Regions from separate parts of the Thermoanaerobacterium calidifontis genome, predicted to be linked through region 2. Evidence: riboswitches for the same ligand, from Rfam matches in the RefSeq annotation. Region 2 holds a riboswitch; the other holds the start of a gene.

Region 1 (4,221 bases), 970 kb from region 2:
AGCTGTTTTAATACAGTTGATTTAATTTACAGTGAAAATGCAAATGTTGGCGAAAGAAGAAGAGTGCAGGCAAGCTGTATGCACAAGGATTTTACAGAGATGGCGGGTGGTCATGTATTTAGAAAAACTGCCGGTGAAATGATGAGATTCCGTACACTTCATAAAGTATATGATTATAAAGCTCGCTTTAAAACGGAAAACATGTGTGTCGGTTGTGGTCGCTGTGATGAAAGATGTCCAGAGTTAATATCCTTTTCGACAACGATAAATCGCTTATACGATGAAGTTGAAAAGTTGAAGTCGGGTAAAGGAGGCAGCATAAATGAATAATATTTTCATGCCTAAGCCATATAAGATACTTGAAATAGTTCATGAGACGAATTTGGAATACACATTTAGAGTTGAAGTTGATGTAAAAGCAGAGCATGGGCAGTTCTTTCAGATTTCCATTCCAAAGATAGGTGAAGCACCTATATCGATAAGCGCTATGGGTGACAATTGGATGGAATTTACTATAAGAAAAGTAGGAAAAGTAACAAATGAGATATTTAACTTATCTCCTGGCGATAAGATATTCATGAGAGGACCTTATGGTAATTCATTCCCTGTTAACAAATATAAAGGAAAAGACTTAGTTGTTATAGCTGGTGGTACAGGTGTATCGCCTGTTAGAAGCTTACTTAAGTATTTTTATGATAATTCGGAAGAAATAAAATCACTACACTTTATAGCAGGTTTTAAAGATGAAAATAGCGTCTTGTTTAAAGACGATTTAAATAATTTTAAGACAAAATTTAACACTATATATACTCTTGATAAGAAAAAAGTCGATGGATTTGAAGTTGGCTTGGTTACAGAGCATATAAGTAAAATACCATTTGATAGCTTTGATGATTACAATGTCATTGTCGTTGGTCCGCCAGTAATGATGCATTTTACAGCATTAGAATTATTGAAAAATGGGGTACCAGAAGATAAAATTTGGGTTTCCTTTGAGAGAAAAATGTCTTGCGGAATTGGAAAATGTGGTCACTGCAAGATAAACGAGACGTATGTTTGCCTCGAAGGTCCTGTGTTTAACTACACAAAAGCGAAGGATTTACTTGATTAAATGTGGAGGTGTATGTAATGAACTATGATATAGATGTAAAAAAAGTCCGCAGAAATTGTTACAGGCAATCGAAAGTCCGCGGTGAATTCATGCTGCAGATGCGCGTTCCAGGCGGTGTAATGGATGCTAAATATCTGTCATATGTAGAACATATTGCAAAAACATGGGGAAATGGACAATTTCATCTTGGCGTTAGACAAACTTTATCAATACCTGGAATAAAGTATGAATATATCGATGAAGTCAATAAGTATATAAAGACGTTCATTAAAGAGATAGAAGTAGACCTTTGTGGTGTTGACATGGAAGTAGATGACAATGGATATCCAACGATAGGTTCTAGAAACATTATGGCTTGCATAGGAAATAAACATTGCATAAAGGCAAATATAGACACAACATTACTTGCAAGAAAAATTGAAAAAATCATCTTTCCAAGTGATTATCATATAAAAGTAAGCATAGCCGGATGTCCTAATGACTGTGCAAAGGCTCATTTCAACGATTTTGGAATTATAGGCATTACAAAAACAGAATATGATTACGATCGTTGTATAGGATGTAAGAAATGTATCGAGGCTTGTAAACAACATGCTACAGGTGTTTTATACATGGTAAATGGAAAAATCGAGAAAGATTCGTGCTGCTGTGTTGGCTGTGGTGAGTGTGCACTTGTATGTCCCACAGGTGCTTGGTCTAGAAATCCTAAGAAATTCTACAGAGTCCTCATTGGTGGTAGAACCGGAAAACAGACACCTCGCATGGGAAAGATTTTCTTAAATTGGGTAACAGAAGATGTAGTGCTGGGCATACTTAAAAATTGGCAAGATTTCTCAGCAGAGGTATTGAATCATAAACCAGTATATCTCCATGGAGGTCACTTGATAGACAGGGCTGGATACAATAAATTTAAAGAGCTTATATTAAAGGGTGTAGAATTAAACCCTGAAGCTATGGTTGCAGATAGAATATTTTGGTCAGAAACTGAATACAGGTCAAACATAAATGTTAAGCCTGTTTGTGAATGTTAAATAATTAGATTTTTAATCCCGATTACCTTTACAATTTTAGAGTTTTAAAGTATAATTAGATTAAATTTAATACTTGTGAAATTAGTTTGCGGGGGAACCATTTTGGTTGAGAAGGTAAAACCTGACCCTTAGAACCTGATGTAGTTAATACTACCGTAGGGAAGCAAGCTTTTGATTATAAAGCTTTACCATGCGGTAAGGCTTTTTTTATTCAATATTTTCGAATATAACCTTCTTCCTCCCTTCATTTTACAAGTATCAAAACAAAATAATTTATGAAAGGATGACTGCGATGAATTACACTACACAATTAGATGCAGCAAAAAAAGGAATTATTACAGAAGAGATGAATGTTGTGGCAGCAAAAGAAGACATTGAAGTGGATTTATTGCTGAGCAAGGTAGCTTCTGGTGAAGTAGTCATACCAGCAAATAAAAACCATGAAGCACTTAGTCCAGAAGGCGTAGGGACAGGGCTTAGAACAAAAATAAACGTAAACTTAGGTGTATCAAGGGACTGCAACAATGTAGATGCAGAATTAGAAAAGGCAAAAAAGGCGATAGAAATGAAAGCAGAGTCTATCATGGATTTAAGTTCATATGGCAAAACTTTCGAATTTAGAAACAGATTGATAGGCATTTCTACAGCCATGATAGGTACTGTTCCAGTATATGATGCTGTAGGATATTATGACAAAGATTTAAAAGACATTACTCCTTCAGAATTTATAAAGATCGTCGAAAGGCATGCACAAGACGGTGTTGATTTTATGACTATCCATGCAGGCATCAACAGAGAGACGGCGGAAATTTTCAAAAGAAATGAAAGACTTCTAAATATCGTTTCTCGCGGAGGCTCTTTGTTATATACGTGGATGGAATTAAATGATAAGGAAAATCCTTTTTATGAGTATTTTGATGATATTCTTGACATATGTGCTGAGTACGATGTAACGATAAGCCTTGGCGATGCATTGAGGCCAGGCTGCATAAATGATTCCACAGATGCATGCCAAATAAAAGAGCTTATAACCCTTGGAGAATTAGCAAAAAGAGCTTATGAAAGGAATGTTCAAGTGATTATTGAGGGACCTGGTCATATGAGGCTGAATGAAATCGAAGCAAATGTTTTGTTGGAGAAAAAGCTATGTAATGGTGCGCCGTTTTATGTATTGGGGCCAATCGTAACAGATATTGCACCTGGATATGATCATATTACAAGTGCAATTGGTGGTGCAATTGCTGCAGCAAGTGGAGCGGATTTCCTGTGTTATGTAACACCAGCGGAACATCTGAGACTTCCAACGATTGAAGATATGAAGGAAGGCATCATTGCTTCTAAAATAGCTGCCCATGCAGCGGATCTGGCAAAAGGTATACGCAATGCAGAAAAATGGGATAATGATATGTCTTATGCCAGGAGAAAGCTTGATTGGGATGAAATGTTTAGATTAGCTATAGATCCTGAAAAGGCGAGAAGGTACAGGAGTGAATCTCTACCACATGATAGTGAAACATGTACAATGTGTGGAAATATGTGTGCTGTGAGAAACATGAATAGAGTTATTACAGGAGAAGATATAAGCCTGTTAAAGTAGGATTTTTAAAAATTGGGAGGATTGTAAATGAATATAAAAAAGATTACTTATTCAGCTATGCTGATTGCAATCGGTGTAGTTTTTGCGAATTTTGTATTTTTCCCTGTAGGTGTTTCGAAAACGACCCCTATACAGCATATAATTAATGTCATATCTGCAGTGACACTTGGCCCAGGATATGCAGTACTAATTGCGTTTTCAATATCCATAATCAGAAACATAATGGGCACTGGAACACTATTGGCTTTTCCAGGTAGCATGATTGGCGCTTTATTGGCAGGAATTTTATATAAATTGACAGGGAAAAAGATTTTAGCTGCATTAGGGGAGGTTTTTGGTACAGGGATAATAGGAGGCCTTGTGGCATTTCCAATAGCCAAATACATCATTGGTAAAGATGTGGGAGCATTTTTCTTTGTAACTCCATTTTTAATAAATACAGTGACAGGAAGCATCATAGCCCTTATTTTGCTTGAGGTTTT
Region 2 (4,221 bases):
TATCTGCTTCAGATTTGGTTTTTCCTATGGTTACAAGAAATGTGATAAATAACGTCATACCTAACAAGGATTTTAACCTTATATACAGGTTCGCAATTTTATTAGCTATAATGTACTTTGGAAGGATGATACTTGAATACATAGTAGGATACTATGGCCATGTTTTAGGTGTAAGCATAGAGTACGATATGAGAAAAGATGCTTTTTCACATCTTCAGAAACTTTCTATGAACTATTATGACAACACAAAGACAGGTTATATAATGTCAAGGGTTGTCAATGACTTAAATGAGATAGCAGAAGTAGCACATCATGGTCCAGAGGACCTTTTTTTGTCTATCATAAGGATAATAGGCACATTCATACTTTTGCTTACAATTGATGTGAGGCTGACACTGGTTGTATTTACCATAATACCTTTTATGTTTATATACATGTATATTTACAACAATAAGTTTGAAATTATATGGAAAAATGTCCGTGAAACGCAGGCACAGATGAATGCCACATTAGAAGAAAGCATTACAGGCATAAGGGTCGTCAAATCATTTGTAAGGGAAAAATTTGAGAACCTAAAATTCGATAATAAAAGCTCCATGTATAAAAGTGCCAGGTCAAAAGCGGTTAAGCATATTGGCATATTTGATTCTAGTGTAAATTTTCTTTCTAATATATCAGTTGTGATTACTCTTGCAGCAGGTGGCTACTTTATATCAAAAGGCCTCATAAATACAGGTGACTTAGTGGCATACATAATATACATTAGCCAGTTTTTGCAACCTTTGACTGTTCTTTTGCGGTTTATAGAGCAGTACCAGCAGGGTATGGCTGGCTTTAGGCGGTTTGTAGAGCTTATGGATACAGAGCCAGAGATAGCAGATAAAAAAGATGCGATAGAGTTAAAAGATGTGAAAGGCGATATTGAGTTTGACAATGTCACATTCAGCTACGACAATAAAAGAGAAGTACTGTCAGGAATCAATCTTAAGATAAAACATGGAGAGACAGTGGCAATAGTAGGGCCCTCAGGTGCAGGTAAAACCACACTTCTAAGCCTTATACCGAGGTTTTATGAGATAGATGCAGGCTCCATAAAAATTGACGGTATAGATATAAGGGATGTGAAGCTATCATCGCTTAGAGAAAATATAGGCATTGTCCAGCAAGATGTATTTTTGTTTTCGGGCACGATAAAAGAAAACATTGCATACGGCAAATTAGATGCTACTGACGAAGAAATAATCAATGCAGCCAAAGCTGCAAATGCCCATGACTTCATAATGGAGCTAAAAGATGGTTATGATACGTATATTGGCGAAAGAGGCGTTAAATTGTCTGGCGGACAAAAGCAGAGAATATCTATTGCAAGGATGTTCTTAAAAAATCCTCCAATACTTATACTTGATGAAGCGACATCATCGCTTGACAATAAAAGTGAATCGATTATTCAGCAGTCTATTGAAAATCTATCGAAAAACAGGACTACCCTCATAATCGCCCACAGATTGGGCACCATTAGAAATGCTAAGCGTATAATAGTGCTTACTGAAAATGGAATAGAAGAGGAAGGTACACATGAGGAGCTTATGAATAGGAAGGGCGTGTACTATAATCTGTACAGCTATCAACAGGAAAATTTGACGATATGGTGAAATATCCTGTACAAGTCAGATAATTTGTGTTAAAATAAAGTAAAAGTAAATATTTTTGTCTGGGGAGCTGGGGTGATAGCCCGGCTGAGAGTTAGCAGCTATTTCTGCTATGACCCATAACCTGATCTGGATAATGCCGGCGTAGGGAGTACATTGGACTTTGAGTGTGCTTATCCGGCACACTTTTTTCATTTTGTATTTCCTCAAGGCATACAAAAAAGGAGGAATCGATGTGAAGAAGTTGCTTACGATTGCAGGCTCTGACAGCATTGGCGGTGCTGGCATAGAGGCAGATTTAAAGACGTTTTGCGCTCTTGGAGTATACGGCATGTGCGTCATTACGGCAGTGACGGCGCAGAACACGGTAGGTGTCTTTGATGTAAGAGAGATGGATGCTGATATCATCAAAAAGCAGATAGATTGCGTATTTGATGATACGGCGGTAGATGCTGTAAAGATAGGTATGGTATCAAGCCAAGATATCATTGACGCTATTGCATCATCACTTAAAAGATGGAATCCAAAAAACGTCGTGTTAGACCCTGTCATGATATCAAAAAGCGGATATTACCTTCTAAAAGAAGACGCCATAGACGCATTAAAGACAAAACTTTTGCCTATGGCAGATATCATTACTCCAAATATACCGGAGGCGTGTGAGCTTACTGGAATGAATATTGAGGGAATTGATGACATGAAGGAGGCTGCTAAAAAAATCATCGATATGGGTGTAAAAGCTGTCGTTGTAAAAGGTGGTCATTCTTTAGAAAATGCTACTGATGTATTCTACGATGGAAGTGAATTTTTACTTTTGCCACAGGAGAGGATCGACACCAAAAATACACATGGAACAGGATGCACTTACTCATCTGCAATAGCTTCGTACCTTGGTAGAGGATTAAGCTTGAAAGATGCAGTAATAAACGCAAAAAGTTACATAACAGAGGCTATTAAAAATTCTCTTGAGATAGGTAAAGGTGTAGGACCTGTAGGACATTTAGTAGATCTTTATAAGAAAGCAGGTATTGACTATGAAGATTAAAAACTCAACGCTTTTTTTAATATGGGCAGGTGCGGCCATATCCATTGCAGAGGTTTTTACTGGTTCGTATTTTGCACCATTAGGCTTAACTAAAGGAATTTTAAGCATATTGTTAGGTCACATCATTGGCACTCTGTTTTTTGCTTTAGGAGGGCTTATGTCCTTTAGAGTTAAGAAACCTGCGATAGAGTCCACAAAAGGTGTCCTGGGCGAGAAAGGCATGGTATTTATAGGGCTTTTAAATGTGCTTCAATTGGTTGGCTGGACGGCTGTAATGATAATACAGTCTGCAAAGGCTTTCAACGGTGCTATAGGCATGTCTACTGCTATTGGAATTTTTGTCGTTGGCATATCTGTTTTATTGTGGACATTATTCTTTGACAATGAAGCTTACTGGATAAACGATATTGCTGTTGTGCTTTTATTTATCTTGACTATATTTGTTGTATTGTATTTGAAGGCGGGAAAGGTTGGATATGTAGCCGGAGACATGAGCTTCAGCGGTGCAGTGGAACTTGCCGTTGCTATGCCTGTATCATGGCTTCCACTGGTAGGAGATTACACTATAAATGCTAAGGATGGAAAGTCCAGTTTTATATATACATTCGCAGGATATTTCATAGCAAGCTGCTTCATGTATTTTATAGGGCTTTATGTGGCTTTGAAAACAGGCGGAAAAGACATAATCTCATATTTTGCATCAATAAAAACGGGAATTGTACCGCTTCTTATTATACTTTTGTCGACGGTTACAACGACTTTTATGGATGTGTATTCCGCTGCCATTTCAACACTTTCTATTGTAAAAGCTAAATTAAGCAGAAAAAGTCTGCTTATTATATATTCCATTGTGGGGATTATTGCCGCATATTTGTTCCCAATGGATAATTACCAAAACTTTTTGTACGCCATAGGAAGTGTATTTATTCCCGCATATACGGTTGTATTTGAAGATTTCTTTTTGATGAAAAGCAAAAGCCATAGCTTCTTAAATGTGCCTGCCACGATTTCTTTTGCAGTAGGTACGATATTCTACAATTATCTTACGTATTTTGGTACAAATCTATCAAAATGGTTTATAACGCCCACAATAGGTACGATTATTTTGACTGCTGTAATCTATCCAATTATGAAATCTTTAAATAAGAGAGAGGAGAAAATTTATGGTTGAAGAAGCAATAAAAGTTTTAGAAAGATTAAAAGAAGAAGTGCCGCTTGTCCACGCTATAACAAACTACGTCGTAATAAACGATAATGCCAATGCACTACTAAGTATAGGGGCATCTCCTGCGATGGTAATGTCACCGGACGAAGCGTACGATTTTACAGCAATTTCGAATGCTTTGTACGTAAATATAGGTACTATCAATAATGAAACTAAAGAGACAATAATCAATTCTGTAGTGTCGGCGAGAGACCACAAAAAACCAGTTGTTTTAGACCCTGTAGGATGTGCTGCTATAAAAAGCAGGGTTGATTTTGTAAACATGCTTTTAAAGATAGGTGATATAAGCATTATCAAGGGAA

Evidence for each region. A riboswitch is a leader RNA that binds a small molecule or an ion and turns the genes downstream of it on or off. The one in region 2 is predicted to bind thiamine pyrophosphate.
Region 1: it holds a riboswitch for thiamine pyrophosphate, as region 2 does, so the genes downstream of both, thiC (phosphomethylpyrimidine synthase ThiC) here and thiD (bifunctional hydroxymethylpyrimidine kinase/phosphomethylpyrimidine kinase) in region 2, are expected to answer to the same signal.

Annotation. Positions count from the first base shown of each region.
Region 1 covers NZ_AP042436.1:857,088-861,308, forward strand. The annotation lists gene asrA (anaerobic sulfite reductase subunit AsrA) at 1-330, shown strand, start outside; gene asrB (anaerobic sulfite reductase subunit AsrB) at 323-1,111, shown strand; gene asrC (sulfite reductase subunit C) at 1,129-2,142, shown strand; TPP riboswitch at 2,223-2,322, shown strand; gene thiC (phosphomethylpyrimidine synthase ThiC) at 2,435-3,739, shown strand; gene thiW (energy coupling factor transporter S component ThiW) at 3,767-4,221, shown strand, end outside.
Region 2 covers NZ_AP042436.1:1,823,256-1,827,476, reverse strand. The annotation lists gene ACZ42G_RS09565 (ABC transporter ATP-binding protein) at 1-1,652, shown strand, start outside; TPP riboswitch at 1,703-1,818, shown strand; gene thiD (bifunctional hydroxymethylpyrimidine kinase/phosphomethylpyrimidine kinase) at 1,885-2,694, shown strand; gene cytX (putative hydroxymethylpyrimidine transporter CytX) at 2,684-3,865, shown strand; gene thiM (hydroxyethylthiazole kinase) at 3,858-4,221, shown strand, end outside.